One region of the Streptomyces sp. NPDC059909 genome, then DNA from elsewhere that is predicted to be linked to it. Evidence: riboswitches for the same ligand, from Rfam matches in the RefSeq annotation. Region 1 holds a riboswitch; the other holds the start of a gene.
What was found. Region 1 has a riboswitch for cyclic di-AMP ahead of ACFV9O_RS26585 (NlpC/P60 family protein). Riboswitches for the same ligand answer to the same signal wherever they lie in the genome.

Region 2: another riboswitch for cyclic di-AMP. It lies ahead of ACFV9O_RS21885 (C40 family peptidase); the one in region 1 lies ahead of ACFV9O_RS26585 (NlpC/P60 family protein).

The regions. Positions count from the first base shown of each region.
Region 1 covers NZ_JBHWKX010000044.1:46,042-53,363, forward strand. The annotation lists gene ACFV9O_RS26565 (hypothetical protein) at 1-72, opposite strand, end outside; gene ACFV9O_RS26570 (lipase family alpha/beta hydrolase) at 71-898, shown strand; gene ACFV9O_RS26575 (M23 family metallopeptidase) at 1,128-2,696, shown strand; gene pcrA (DNA helicase PcrA) at 2,773-5,220, opposite strand; cyclic di-AMP (ydaO/yuaA leader) riboswitch at 5,452-5,616, shown strand; gene ACFV9O_RS26585 (NlpC/P60 family protein) at 5,615-6,799, shown strand; gene ACFV9O_RS26590 (hypothetical protein) at 7,012-7,322, opposite strand, start outside.
Region 2 covers NZ_JBHWKX010000031.1:81,070-88,391, forward strand. The annotation lists gene ACFV9O_RS21855 (DNA-binding protein) at 1-86, opposite strand, end outside; gene ACFV9O_RS21860 (helix-turn-helix transcriptional regulator) at 83-283, opposite strand; gene ACFV9O_RS21865 (helix-turn-helix domain-containing protein) at 418-963, shown strand; gene xerC (tyrosine recombinase XerC) at 956-2,131, shown strand; gene ACFV9O_RS21875 (ATP-dependent Clp protease proteolytic subunit) at 2,306-2,941, shown strand; gene ACFV9O_RS21880 (hypothetical protein) at 2,950-3,258, shown strand; cyclic di-AMP (ydaO/yuaA leader) riboswitch at 3,623-3,778, shown strand; gene ACFV9O_RS21885 (C40 family peptidase) at 3,782-4,258, shown strand; gene ACFV9O_RS21890 (DUF6328 family protein) at 4,326-4,910, shown strand; partial or broken gene ACFV9O_RS21895 (LysE family translocator) at 4,864-5,047, opposite strand; gene ACFV9O_RS21900 (ATP-binding protein) at 5,390-5,821, opposite strand; gene ACFV9O_RS21905 (helix-turn-helix domain-containing protein) at 6,113-6,970, shown strand; gene ACFV9O_RS21910 (DUF397 domain-containing protein) at 6,984-7,217, shown strand; gene ACFV9O_RS21915 (8-amino-7-oxononanoate synthase) at 7,183-7,322, opposite strand, start outside.

The sequences.
Region 1 (7,322 bases):
CCATCGGCAGCCCCATGAGGGCATACGGGGGACGGAGCCGTCGACCTGTGTGCCGTTCGGGAGGTCGGCCATGGGATTCCTGCCGCTCTTGCGGATACGACTGTCGACCGTGCTGCTTCGGGCCACCGCCCTGGAGCTGGCGATCCTCGTCGGCCATTTGCTCCTCTACCCATCGGGGATGGCCTCGGAGCGCCCGGACCGCCCGGAGGGCGACGCCTCCGGGACCCCGATCGGGACCTCGATGCTGCCCACCCAGGAGCGTGCGCATCCTCCCGTGGTCCTGCTCCATGGCTTCATCGACAACCGCTCGGTCTTCGTTCTCCTGCGCCGCTCCCTCGCCCGCAACGGGTGGCGTCATATCGAGTCGCTCAACTACTCACCGCTGACCTGTGACATACGGACAGCGGCCGAGCTGCTCGGCCGCCACATCGAGGAGATCTGCGCCCGCACCGGCCGTCGCGAGGTCGACATCGTCGGGCACAGCCTCGGCGGCCTCATCGCCCGCTATTACGTCCAGCGGCTCGGCGGCGACCGGCGCGTCCGTACGCTCGTCACGCTCGGCACCCCCCATTCGGGCACCAGCGTGGTCCCGCTCGCGAGCGCTCACCCCATCGTGCGCCAGATGCGCCCGGGCTCCGCGGTCCTGGAGGAGCTGCGGCTGCCGGCGCCCGGGTGCCGGACGCGGTTCATCAGCTTCTGGAGCGATCTCGACCAGCTGATGATCCCGCTGGAAACGGCGTGCATCGACCATCCGGATCTGATCGTGCGGAACGTCCGGGTCAGCGGTATCGGCCATCTCGCCATGCCCGTGCACCCCACCGTCGCGGCGAGCATCCGCGAAGCACTCGAGACCTCGGAATCGGACGCCGGAATGTCGGGAGCCGTGTCGGTCGCCTGAAGTCCCCGGCACCTGAACGGATCTCGAACATTTTTCGAACGTAAGGCCAAAGCTCTGCCCACCTCCGCCGAAACACGGCCGAATGCCCGTTTCCCGTCCCCTCAAAACCTGCGGAAGATTGTCGGCGTCGCATACCGCCGGGTACAGTCGCGCCCACTGCGTTCCTCGGGAACCCCCGTCGCGGGTGGCCCCGGATCCTGGTCCTGCTGCCGAGGCGAGAGAGAAGTTGGTGAACGACCAGCACCCAGACGCCGGGTACGACACCTACGCCGCCGGCAGCTTCGACACCGACCCGCTCTTCGGCGCCCTTCCGGGCAGTTACGACTACGACGCCGGGCAGAGTGGCCCGTACGACGCGACTCAGTGGCAGTCGGCGACGACGGGGTACGACGCCTACGCGGCGCAGGGACAGCAGCAGCAGTACGACACCACCGGTCAGTGGGACGCCAACGCCTGGAACCAGACGGGGCGGTTCGAGACCGCCGCGGCCACCTTCGCGTACGATGCCTACGACGCGTACGGCACCGCGAGCACGACAGGCACGATGGGCCAGTGGCCCGCGGCCGGGTACGGCACGAGCTCGTACGACTCCGGCGCGTACGACGCCACCGCCTGGAACTCGGGCGCCGGGACCGACCACTCCGTTCCCGCCCAGGCGCAGGCCACCGAGGCCTACGAGCCGGAGGCGGACTACGCGGCGTACGGGGAATACAGCCCGGAGCACACTGGGTACACGGAGTACGCCCCGTACAGCGGCGGCTACTACGACGAGACCGCGCTCGCTCATGCCGCGGTGCCGGAACAGTACTCCCCCGAGGGTGAGTTCGACGCAGAGCCGGACACCGCGGAACCCGGCTCCGAGACCGAGCCCGGGTTCGAGCCCGGATCCGACGCAGTCGACGTGGACGACGAATACGGCGACTACGACAACGGGCACGACGAGATCGACGCGACCGAAGCGGCCGACGATGCAGAGCTCGTCGCCGCTGCGGCCACCGTCACCGCTCCGGCCGTGACCATCCCCGCCCCCCGCCCCGCGCGCCGCTCCGGTGGCAGCCGCGGCCGTCGCCGCACCCCCGCGAAGCGTTCGGCCATGCTCACCGTGGCCGTGCCCTCCGCCTGCGTCATGGGTGTCGCCGGCGTCGCGGCCGCGTCCGTCGGCGGCCTCACCGGTGGCGACGAGAAGGACGACAAGACCGCGGTCACGGCCGCCGATCCGTCGTCGGTCAAACCCGTCGCCGTGAACAGCAAGCTCGACACCCAGCTCGCCGCGCTGAGCGCCGACGCCCGCGACTTCGGCGACCGCGCCAGCCGCACCCAGGAGCGCATCGACCTCAAGGCGCGCCAGGAGGCGGAGCGCAAGAAGCGCGAGGAGGAGGCCGCTCGCCGCGAGGCGCTGCGCCCCAAGTTCGCCCTGCCGGTCAGCCAGCACGGGCTCAGCGCCTACTACGGCCAGGCCGGCGTCAACTGGATGTCCATGCACACCGGTATCGACTTCCCCGTCTCGTACGGGACCCCGGTGATGGCCGCGACCGACGGCACCGTCCGCACCCAGTGGAACAGCGCGTACGGCAACATGGCCATCGTCACCGCTGCCGACGGCACGGAGACGTGGTACTGCCATCTCAGCAGCACCAAGATCCGCTCGGGCTCGGTCAAGGCCGGCGACGTCATCGCGTACTCGGGGAACTCGGGGAACTCCACCGGCCCGCACCTGCACTTCGAGGTGCGGCCAGGCGGCGGATCGGCGATCGACCCGCTGTCGTGGCTGCGCAACCACGGCCTCAACCCGTCCTAACACCGACCCCGCCGACGCATCCGGCGCGTAGGCTCGGGCGCGCCGGGCCCGGCGGACCGGGCCCGGCGGACCACTCCTACAGCTTCTCGACCGGCGCGTACCGCAGCAGCAGCCGCTTCGGCTTCGCGTCCCCGAAGTCGATCGTCGCCTGCGCGTCCGAGCCCGATCCGGTCACCGCCATGACGGTCCCCAGCCCGAACTGGTCGTGCGTGACCCGGTCCCCGACGGCCAGCGCGATCACCGGCTTGTCCGACGCGCGGCGCGTGGCGAAGCCCGACGGGCCGGAACGCGACCTTGAGGACGACAGCGAGGACGTGATCCCGGACGTCGGCCCGGCCGGAGCGGCCATCGGCCCCGTCCGCTTCCACTGCATGTGCGCGTCCGGGATCTCCTCCAGGAACCGCGACGGCGGGTTGTAGGCGGGCTGGCCCCACGCACTCCGCATCGACGACCGCGTCAGATAGAGCCGCTCGCGGGCGCGCGTGATGCCCACGTAGGCCAGGCGGCGCTCCTCCTCCAGCTCCTTGGTCTGGCCCAGCGCCCGCATGTGCGGGAAGACGCCGTCCTCCATGCCCGTGAGGAACACGACCGGGAACTCCAGACCCTTCGCCGTGTGCAGCGTCATCAGCGTGATGACGCCCGCGCCTTCCTCGTCCTCGTCGGGGATCTGATCGGAGTCGGCGACGAGCGCGACCTGCTCCAGGAACTCGGCGAGCGTGCCCGAGCCCTCCTCGGCACCGCGCTCCTGCTCGAACTCGAGCGCGACCGCCGCCAGCTCCTGAAGGTTCTCGATGCGCGTCTCGTCCTGCGGGTCGGTGGAGGCCTGCAACTCGGCGAGGTACCCCGTCCGTTCGAGCACGGCCTCCAGGACCGTCGCCGGTCCCGCGCCCGACTCGACGATCGTGCCCAGCTCCTCCATCAGCGCGTTGAACCGCTTCACGGCATTGGCCGACCGGGCGGCCATGCCGTACGCCTCGTCCACACGCCGCAGCGCCTGCGGAAAAGTGATCTTCTCGCGCAGGGCCAGCGCGTCGACCATGGCCTCCGCGCGCTCGCCGATGCCGCGCTTCGGAACGTTCAGGATGCGGCGCAGCGGGACGTTGTCCTCGGGGTTGGCGAGGACGCGCAGGTACGCGAGCACATCGCGGACCTCCTTGCGCTCGTAGAACCGCACTCCGCCGACGACCTTGTAGGGCAGGCCGACGCGGATGAAGATCTCTTCGAAGACACGGGACTGGGCGTTCGTCCGGTAGAAGACCGCGACATCGCCTGCCTTGGCGTCGCCCGCGTCCGTGAGCCGGTCGATCTCGTCGGCGACGAACTGCGCCTCGTCGTGCTCGGTGTCCGCGACATAGCCGGTGATCTGCGCGCCCGCGCCCGCGTTCGTCCACAGGTTCTTGGGGCGGCGGCTCTCGTTGCGCTCGATGACGGCGTTGGCGGCGGAGAGGATCGTCTGTGTCGAGCGGTAGTTCTGCTCCAGCAGGATCGTCGTCGCGTCCGGGTAGTCCTCCTCGAACTGGAGGATGTTGCGGATCGTGGCGCCGCGGAAGGCGTAGATCGACTGGTCGGCGTCGCCCACGACGCACAGCTCGGCCGGCTCCAGGTCCTCGTACCCCGTGCCGACCAGCTCGCGCACGAGCGTGTACTGAGCGTGATTGGTGTCCTGGTACTCGTCGACCAGGACGTGGCGGAACCGGCGACGGTAGTGCTCGGCGACGTCCGGGAACGCCTGGAGCAGATGGACGGTGGTCATGATGATGTCGTCGAAGTCCAGCGCGTTGGCCTCGCGCAGCCGGGCCTGGTACATCCGGTAGGCCTCGGCCAGCGTCTTCTCGAAGCCGTCGGCGGCCTGGTCGGCGAAGGTCTCCTCGTCGATCAGCTCGTTCTTCAGATTCGAGATCTTGGCGCTGAAGGACTTCGGCGGGAACTTCTTCGGGTCCAGGTCCAGGTCACGGCAGACCAGCGCCATCAGCCGCTTCGAGTCCGCCGCGTCGTAGATGGAGAACGAGGACGTGAAGCCGAGCTTCTTGCTCTCCCGGCGCAGGATGCGGACGCAGGCGCTGTGGAAGGTGGAGACCCACATCGCGTTGGCGCGCGGGCCGACGAGATGCTCGACGCGCTCCTTCATCTCGCCCGCGGCCTTGTTCGTGAACGTGATCGCCAGTATCTGGCCGGGGTGGACATGGCGGGTCGCCAGCAGATGGGCGATCCGGTGGGTCAGCACCCGGGTCTTGCCGGAGCCGGCACCGGCCACGATGAGCAGCGGCGAGCCCGTGTGCACGACGGCGGCACGCTGCTGCTCGTTCAGCCCCTCGAGCAGCGCGGCCGGGTCCACCGCGGGACGCGGCGCACCGTCCCTGTAGTACGCGTCCCTGGCCGGGGGCACGTCGAACTTCCCCTCGAAGAGGTCGTGCGGGTCCTCCTCGTGGGGCGCGTGCTCGTCGTGCTCGGGCGGCGGGGGCTCCTCCGAGGCCGAGGTGCGCTGGAGGTCCGCCAGGAAGCTGTCGTCAAAGAGGCTGCTCATCGCTCTACGAGTCTAGGCCGCCCCACCGACAGCCCGCCGCCGCCTTCACCACAACCGGCCGAACACGGTCCGTCACATCACGAGCACGGGACGGATGCGGCACGACGGTGACACGCCGAGGTCACGAAAATGTATCGGGCATATCGAACATCGACCTTCACAGCGGCACCACAGTTTGGCTAGCGTGCTCGCCCAGGCGGCCCGTTCCCCCAACGGCGACCTACGCCAATCGGGCAGCCCACGCCGAATCCGACTTTCCCGTAAGGAAGTTCGGAACCGGGGACCCATCATGCACAACCGGGGTGAATCGGGCCGTGCTCAACTCGGCCCGTAGGACAGCCTTCCGTTCCGTCCGAACCCGACAGCTAACCCGGTAGGCGGTCCACGGAAGGAGATGCCGGCCTTGGCGTCGCATCGCAAGACGCGTACGCATCCGCGTACGAAGTCCCCCGCCGTCGGGTTCACGACGGCCGCCCTCGCGGGCGTCACCCTCCTCTCCACCCAGAGCGCCCAGGCCGACCCGAGACCCAGCATCGAAGAGGTTCAGAAGAAGGTCGACGACCTCTACCGGCAGGCGGGCACCGCGACCCAGCAGTACAACCGGGCGAAAGAGGAGACCGCGCAGCAGCGCCGCGAGGTGGACACGATCCTCGACGATGTCGCCAAGCGCACGGAGTCGCTGAACGAGGCCCGCCGCACGCTCGGTTCGTACGCGGCCGCGCAGTACCGGACCGGTGCGGTCACGCCGACCGCCGCGCTGCTCTTCGCCGACAGCCCGCAGGCGTACTTCGACCAGACCCATCTGATGGACCGGCTCTCCGACGAGCAGCGCGGCGCCATCGCCGACTTCGAGACGCAGCAGGCGGAGGCCGCGAAGCAGCGCGCGAAGGCGACCAAGAGCCTGGAGACGCTGACCGCCTCCCAGCAGTCGCTGCGCACCAGCAAGGAGCAGGTGCAGCAGAAGCTCGCCGAGGCGCGGACGCTGCTGTCGCAGCTGACCGCCGAGGAGAAGGCGCGGCTCGAGGCGCTGGAGCGTCAGCGGGAGGAAGAGGCTCGCCGGCAGGCCGAGGCGAAGGCCAAGGCGGAGGCGGAGGCCAAGGCCGAGGCGGAGCGCCTGGCGAGGGAGCGCGCGCAGCAGGAGGCGCAGAGCCAGGACACCGGGACCAGCCCCGGGACGAGCACCGGCACCGGGACGAGCACCGGCACCGACACGTCCGCCGGGACCTACGCGGCCAAGGCCGAGAAGGTCCTCGCCTTCGCCCGGGACCAGATCGGCAAGCCGTATGTGTGGGGGGCGACCGGCCCCAGCTCGTACGACTGCTCCGGCCTCACCCAGGCGGCCTGGAAGGCGGCCGGCGTCGATCTGCCCCGCACCACGTGGGACCAGGTCGAGGTCGGCCAGCGCGTCGCCACGAGCGATCTTCTCCCCGGCGACCTGGTCTTCTTCTACGACGACATCAGCCACGTCGGCATCTACATCGGCGACGGCATGATGATCCACGCCCCCAAGCCGGGCGCGAACGTCCGCGAGGAGTCGATCTACTACATGCCGATCTACGGGAGCGTCCGCCCCGCGTAGACCGCATGGACGCCTGACTGACTCACGCCGTAACCACCCGTCGCACAGGGTGCGTTGCGGCGTGAGTGGTCATGCGACCGGCCCGGTCACGTCCACAGCGTCGCGATGCTGTGCCTACCCGGGGGACACCCCCCGGACCCCCGGCCCGGTCACGTCCACAGCGTCGCGATGCTGTGCCTACCCGGGGGACACCCCCCGGACCCCCGGCCCGATCACGTCCACAGCGTCGCGATGAAGATGTTCGCCACCGTCAGGCCGCCCACCGTGGCGAACACGCCCTTCCCCACCTTCTCCTCGTCCCGCTTGACGTAGACCAGCGCGAGGATCACCACCAGCACCGCCAGCTTGACGCCGATCTTGAGGTTGTTGACCGGCTGGTCGTCCGCCTGGTTCAGCCCCACCAGTGCCACGCCCGTGACCAGCATCAACAGGGCGCCGTGCAGCATCGCGGGCGTGAAGCGTGCCGTTCCCTCGCCCATCGCCTTCATCTGGGTCAGGAAGCCACCGAGCAGCGACGCGATGC
Region 2 (7,322 bases), on a different contig from region 1:
CCGAGCGCGCGGGCGGCGTCGGGGACGCCGACGGTGGCCGGCCACTTGCGGACCTCTGCGAGCGTCGGAACTGGCTTGGTCCTCATGCGACGCCAGCCGGAACGGTTTGCGCGGCCAGCCACGCCTCGAAGGCAGACCGGCGATACATCACGCGGCCAGCCCGCGTGCTGCTGGTCTTGATGTAGGCAGGGCCGATTCCGGACCATCGCCAATTGGCGAGCGTCTGCCGGGGCAGTCCGTACTCGTCTTCGATCTGCACGGGCGTCAGCAGTTCGTCGGACACGTGATCACGCTTCCCTCTTTCTCGGAGCATGTGTTGCACGTTAGCACCATCTGCTGTTAGATGGCACCATGACGCAGATGGTAGCGGAAAAGAGCGGGCATACAAGGGCTCCCTTGTTGCTTACGCTGCTTCCCATGACTCAGCAGCAGCGCGGCCGCCGCGCGATCGAGGTGGGCCCCACCGGCAGGACCGTCGCCAGCAACCTGGAGCGGCTCCGAAAGCGCACGGGGGTGACCACCCGCCAGCTCTCGGCAGCCCTTGAGAAGGCCGGCCGCCTCATCCCCGCTTCGGGGATTACTCGCATGGAGAAGGGCGAGCGGGTGGTAACGGCGGATGACCTGGCAGCGCTGGCCAGCGTGTTCGGCGTGTCGCCATCGTCGCTACTGCTGCCGCTCACCGACGAGCCGACGGACCCTGTCGAGGTCACCGGGGCCGGCACCATGTCCGCGGCCGACGCGTGGCGCTGGGCGCACGGTGAGCGGCCGCTCAAGCTCACCGCAGGCAAGGAGCAGACCCAGATGCTCGAGCATCAGCTGTATGGCCTGCCGCAGTGGCTGCGCCCGCTGAGCAGGGACGTCGCCACGATCCACGCCCAACTGCGCGAGGCGGGGGTCCCGATCGACAAGTGGCTGCGCGAGCAGGGACTCATCGAGCCACCCGAGGGTGGCAGTGATGGCTGATCCGATCAAGAAGGTAACGCTGCGGGACGGGTCGACCCGCTATCGGTTCGTCATCGACGTGGGCCGCGACGCGGACGGGAAGCGCAAGCAGCTGACCGTGACCCGCGATACCAAGGCGGAGGCCAAGGCTGAGCTTGCACGGCTGCAGCACGAACGGCGTACCGGGCAGCTGATCCTCCCCAGCAAGATGACCGTGGGAGGCCTGCTCGACCTGTACATGGAGCACAAGCGGATCGAGGTGGAGGAGTCCACGCTCGTCGGCTACCGCAACGCCCTGGTGCACGTGTACGAGCACCTCGGGCATATCCGGCTCCAGGAGCTCACCGAGGACCACGTAGAGGACTTCGTGTCCTGGCTGCTTGTCGGCGCACGGCGGCGCGGCGGGGAGAAGGGCACCGGGCTGCGGACGACGACCGCTGACGGCGTCCTCGGCCGCCTGCGGGCCGCGCTGCGACTGGCCGTACGCAAGCGCCTCGTGGCCCGGAACGTGGCCGAGTACGTCACGGTGCCTCGCATGGCCCGGAAGGCCGACAAGCGGGAGAACCAGCGGGCGAAGCCGTGGAACGTCAGCGAGGTGCAGCAGTTCGTCGTCGGCATCCGCGACGACCGCCTGTTCGCCCCGCTGCTGCTCGGCTTGATGGGGCTGCGGCCGGCGGAGGTCGCCGGGCTGCGGTGGGACGACATCGACTTCACCGCGGGCACGCTCGACGTGGCGAACACGCGAACGATGATCGGCAACATCCGGGTGCTGGAGAAGGACACCAAGTCCGAGGCCGGGGAGCGGACGCTCCCGCTGCCCGAGCCGGTGCGCCTGGCCCTGCTGCAGTCGCAGGTGGTGCAGGAGGCCGAGCGGGCCGCGATGGGCTCGTACTACCTGGAGTCGGGGTACGTGTTCGTCGACCTGCTCGGGCAGGCCATGAGCACGCGCCAGCTGCGGGAGCACGCCTACTCGCTGATGGCGAAGCTCGGCCTGCGGAAGGTGCGCCTGTACGACGCCCGGCACTCGTGCCTGACGTTCCTGGCGACGAACGGGGTCTCTGACACGATCCTCGCCGCGTGGGGCCGGGCACACGAACGCGAGCTTCACGAAGCGCGTGTACGTCCACCCGACGGCCGCCGATATGGGCGAGGCCGTGATCCATCTGAACGCTCTTCTGGGCGTCGGTGAGGAGGCGCGACAGACCCCAACGTGAGAAACCGTGAGATGTTCGCTCTCAGCGAGCGAGCAGAACCGCCCCTGACCTGGCAACTCTCCTCAGGCCGTAGAACATGCTCCCCATCATAACGGCCTGTACGTCCTGTACATTTTTTACAGAGATTCGCGCACGAGGAGAGGTACGCCATGCACCGACCTTCCGCCCGCTACGTTCTGCCGGAGCTCACCGAGCGCACCAGCGCAGGCCTCCGCACGCTCGACCCGTACTCGAAGCTGCTGGAGGAGCGGATCATCTTTCTCGGCACGACCGTCGACGACACCTCGGCCAACGACGTCATCGCCCAGTTCCTGTACCTCGAGTACGCCGCCCCCGACCAGGACATCAACCTCTACATCAACTCCCCCGGCGGCCCCATCAGCGCGATGACGTCGGTCTACGACACGATGCAGGTGGTGACCTGCGACGTTGCGACGACGTGCCTGGGCCAGGCCGCCTCCACCGCCGCCGTACTGCTCGCCGCCGGCACGCCCGGCAAACGGATGGCCCTGCCCGGCGCCCGGGTCTTCGTCCAGCAGCCCGCCCTCCCCGAGCCCCTCCAGGGTCAGCCGACGGATCTCGGCATCCAGGCACAGGAGTTGCTGCGGCTGCGCGACCAGATCTCCGCCATGCTGGTGCGCCACACGGGCCGGAGCGCCGAACGTATCGCCGCCGACATCGAACGCGACACTGTGTTCGACGCGGCCGGGGCGAAGGAGTACGGCCTGGTCGATCACATCGTCAAGAACCGCAAGACGTCGGCCGCTTCGCACGGGGAACGGTGAACCGGCCCGTGCTGCCTCCGGAACTGCCCCCGCTGCCCGCACTGACCCGCGCCGAGAGCGAGTTCATCGACCGCTATCTCGAAGTCGTCGACCAGCTGGGACGGATCAATCCGGCCAGGGGGGCCCACACGTACGGCGCCCTCCGCGCCGCCCAGGCCCTGGCCGCACGGGCGATCGCCCTGCGGGACGCCCTCGCGCTGATGCACGCCCGAGGCGAGAGCGAGCTGCACGCACCCACATTGGCCCGCGCCCTGCGGGTGTTGGACGGGGAGCGGAGGACCGCGCGAATCACGGTCCCGCCGGAGTCTGTGAGTTGAGCGGGGCGGCCCCGCGCCGGTACGGAACGCGCCACGGGAGGGCCAGGGACGTACGAGTGGGTGTCGCCCATCCGGAGTAGTCGCGGCTTCAACTTTTGTGCGCGACAAGTTGCGCGGCGGGATGGGCCATCTGGCTGAATGGCGCGTTCCGTTGCTGGTACAGCGCTCGTCATGCGACCACTCGTGATGGGCCGAACGGCTTGGTCCACTCGATTGGATCAGTGGTGAGGAGCCTCACATATCGTCGTTTCGACTCGGAAATCGGGCAGTTCGTGCGTCAAGATCCCTGGGACGACAAGCCCCCGCCACCGCGGCGGGGCGGTCCGGGCGGACGCCGAGTCCTGCCGCCGCACCGGATGCCTGGTCGACATGAGTGCTTCGGCAGGAGTGGAGGACCCGAGCAGTACGGTCCGGCCGCCCACCGTGGCCGGTCCTCGGGGTGAAGCCGCTGCGGCGGCCGGGCGTCTTCGCAGGTCCGAACCCGACAGGTCATCCTTCACAGGCGGCTGACGAAGGGTTGCGCATGACTGCGCAGACACATTGTCCGTCCCTGCTCTCCCGGACGGGTGCCGTCTCGGCTCTCACTCTCGCCGCCGTCGGCGGCTCCCTGCTGGTCCCTGGCGGCGCTTCGGAGGCCCACGCGGCGTCGGCCCACGCGCTGAAGGCCCTCAAGGTGGCCGCGTCCAAGAGGGGCGCGCCGTACCGGTGGGGGGCCACGGGCCCGTACCGGTTCGACTGCTCGGGACTCACGCTCTACTCGTACAAGAAGGCGGGAAAGAGGCTGCCGCGCACGGCGCAGGCCCAGTACAACCGCACCCGCCACATCTCGGCCTCCCGCCGGCAGGTCGGTGACCTGGTGTTCTTCCGCTCCGGCGGATACGTGTACCACGTCGGCATCTACGCGGGCGGCGGGAGGATCTGGCACTCCCCCAAGACCGGCTCCGTCGTGAAGCTGAGCAAGATCTGGACCAAGAGCGTCCGGTACGGACGCGTCCGCTGACCGGCCGGGGTCAGCCGGTCGGACCAGTCGGTGGCATGTTCCGCGGGGCACGGGCTACTCGTACGGTATGCCCGACGACGAGAGCCCCGGCGCCCCGCGGAACAACGACGCGGGGCGGAACGACGACGCACAGCGCAACGACCCGCATGACGCCGCCGCGCGCCGTGAGACCGAGGCGGAGCGCGCCGACCGCAACTTCATCGAGCTGCTGCAGGAGCTGCGGGTCATCCAGACGGGCGTGCAGATCCTGTTCGCCTTCCTCCTCACCCTGGCCTTCACGGCCAGGTTCCCCAGCCTCGACTCGTTCCAGCGCGGCACGTACGTGACTACACTGCTACTCGCCGTGGTGGCCGCGGCGCTCTTCACCGCGCCCGCCGCACTGCACCGCGGTCTCTTCCGCAGAGGCGCCAAGGAGGAGATCGTGCTGGTCTCGTCACGGCTGGCCGGCATCGGCATGGCGGTGCTCGCCCTGGCGCTGACCTCCGCGGTGCTGCTGGTCGTCGACGTCGTGCACGGCACGCCGGAAGGGATCGTGGCCGCTGCCGCGACGCTGCTCGTCTGCGCCGGGCTCTGGGCCGTGCTGCCCTGGGCCGTCCGGCGGAGGCTCAATGGTCGGGAGGAGCGGTCACCAGGGTCAGGCCGAGGGCGGTGAGTGCACCGCCGCTGACCCCCCTCCACGGTCCGTGCAGTACGCGGGCGGCGCAGCCACCGGCCCAGCCGGTACACGAGCAGCGCCACGAGCGGGAACCGGACCAGCGCGAGCACGATCGTGGCCGGCAGCAGGATGCGATGCAGCACGGCCGCGCCGTCCGGCACAGGTGCAGCGGGCTACGAGTCGGGCGCTGCGCGCCCTGCTCCGCACGGGATTCGCCCGCGCGACGCCGGACACCCCCTGCCGCCTGCGGGGCCCTGCCCGGGCCCGCGGGCCAGTTCCCGCACTGCGGCAAGACCCCGGACCCCTCGTGTGGCTACGCCCCCTGGCCCCCGCCGGGGCTCTGCCCCGGGCCCCGCTCCTCAATCGCCGGAGGGGCTTGATCGTTGGGACGTCGCCCCGGCCCCGCGCTTCGAGGGCCGACGGGGCTCACCCTGAGCCCGTCCGCAGGGCACAGGGGCCCACAGCGGCGGACTCCGTCATGGGAGGGTCGGCGCGGTCCAGGGCAGCGCGATCCAGACGGTCTTGCCGCCCTCCGCAGTCGGGGTCACGGAGAGCTCTCCCCCGCACTCGGTGGTGAGCCAGCGGATGATCACCATCCCGCGCCCGTTGTCCTGCTGGACGGCCGCCGGCAGCCGCTGCGGCCAGCGCGGATGGCTGTCGGTGACCCCGATGCGCAGCTGCTCGTCGCGCTCGAGCCGGACGTTCACGGTGAAGGTGGGCGACTGTCCGAAGGTGTGCTGCACGGCGTTGGTGGCGAGTTCGGAGACGATCAGCCGGACGGTGTCGGCCGTTTCCGCCTCACCGGGGAGGCCCCAGTCGGTGAGGACGCCGGTGACGTATCTCCGCGCGGCGGAGACCGAGGCGGGATCGCTCGGCAGAGTGACGGAGGCTTCCTGGTGGTCTGCCATGGCGAGCTGTCCCTTTCCCACCGGGGCCGGACGCCGGCACGTGGCGACACGTGGCGGAAGGTGCGCCGGAGCGGCCTCGGACTGCGCTTCGCGCCAGACTGCCACCGTTGATGACGCAGTTGGTGGCGATCCACCAAGATATGCATATATCTGTCGCTCAAAGCGGTGAACTCTGCGACGTGAGAACGCATTTGGGCGCACACTGGGTGGCTGCCGTTTCGGTGGCCGCTCCGCCGGACGGCTCGGCATGGTCCGGAAAAGGGGCCCGAGTACCGGAAGGAGGCGGCGGGCATGCGGCACGGTCCCGCGGTGCGTCGGCGCAAACTCGGCGAGGAGCTGCGCGGCCTGCGTCTCGGCGCGGGCCTCACCAGCCGGGAGGCCGCCGGGCTCGTGGGGTGGCACCAGTCGAAGGTGAGCCGGGTGGAGACCGGTACGAGCGGTGTGAGACCGGACGATGTGGTGCGGCTGCTCGACGCGTACGGCGTCACCGACGCCCGGCTGCGCGAACTGCTCGAGACGCTCGCGGGCTCGGCGGGTGGCGGGGGCACCGGCTGGTGGCACGCCTATCGCGGGGTGATCCCGCCCCAGTACCGGGACTTCATCAGCCTGGAGTCGCAGGCGAGCTCCGCGCGCACCCTGGAGACCTCGGTGGTGCCGGGGCTGTTTCAGACCCCGGACTACGCACGGGCGGTGACCCGTTCCGCGCTGGACGGGGCGCCGGCGGCGACCGTGGACTCACTGGTGGAGGTGCGGCTCGCCCGTCAGGAAGTGCTGCGTGCGGAGCGTCCGCTGGAGTTCAGCGCGGTCCTGGACGAGGCGGTGCTGCGGCGCCAGGTCGGCGGGCCGCGGGTGATGCGCGGGCAGCTGGCGCGGGTGCTGGAGCTGGCCCAACTCCCCCATGTACGGCTGCAGGTGTTGCCCTTCTCGACGGGCGGCTATGCGGGCCTCACCGGACCTTTCGTTATCTTCTCCTTCCCGACCACTTCTGATCTGGACGTGGTTGTTCTTGACCATCTGACGAGTAGCCTCTATCTCGAGCGGAAAGAAGACCTCGAGGCGTACGGCGCCGCGTTCCGCACCATGCAGGCGCATGCCCTCTCGTTCGAGAACTCGTTGGATCTCATCGCCGGGATCGGTGACGGCGCGTAGGGAAGGCACACACATGTCTGCTCACCACGCACGGATACGCACCCCATGGCGGCGCAGCAGCCGCAGTGTCGGCATGAACAACTGCGTCGAGACGGCCTGTTACGCGGACGGCGCGCTGGCCGTGCGCGACTCCAAGAACGTCCGGCTGCCACACCTGCGTTTCTCTCCGCAGGCGTGGACGGGCTTCGTGCGCTCCCTGGACACCGCCGGGTTCAGCGGGGCGGAGCCGTCCGCAGGATCACGCTGACGGCCGTCTCGATCTGCCGTTCCGTGAGGTCGGCGCGCGCGGTGAGCCGGATCCGCGAGATCCCGTCCGGCACCGACGGCGGCCTGAAGCAGCCGACGGCCAGCC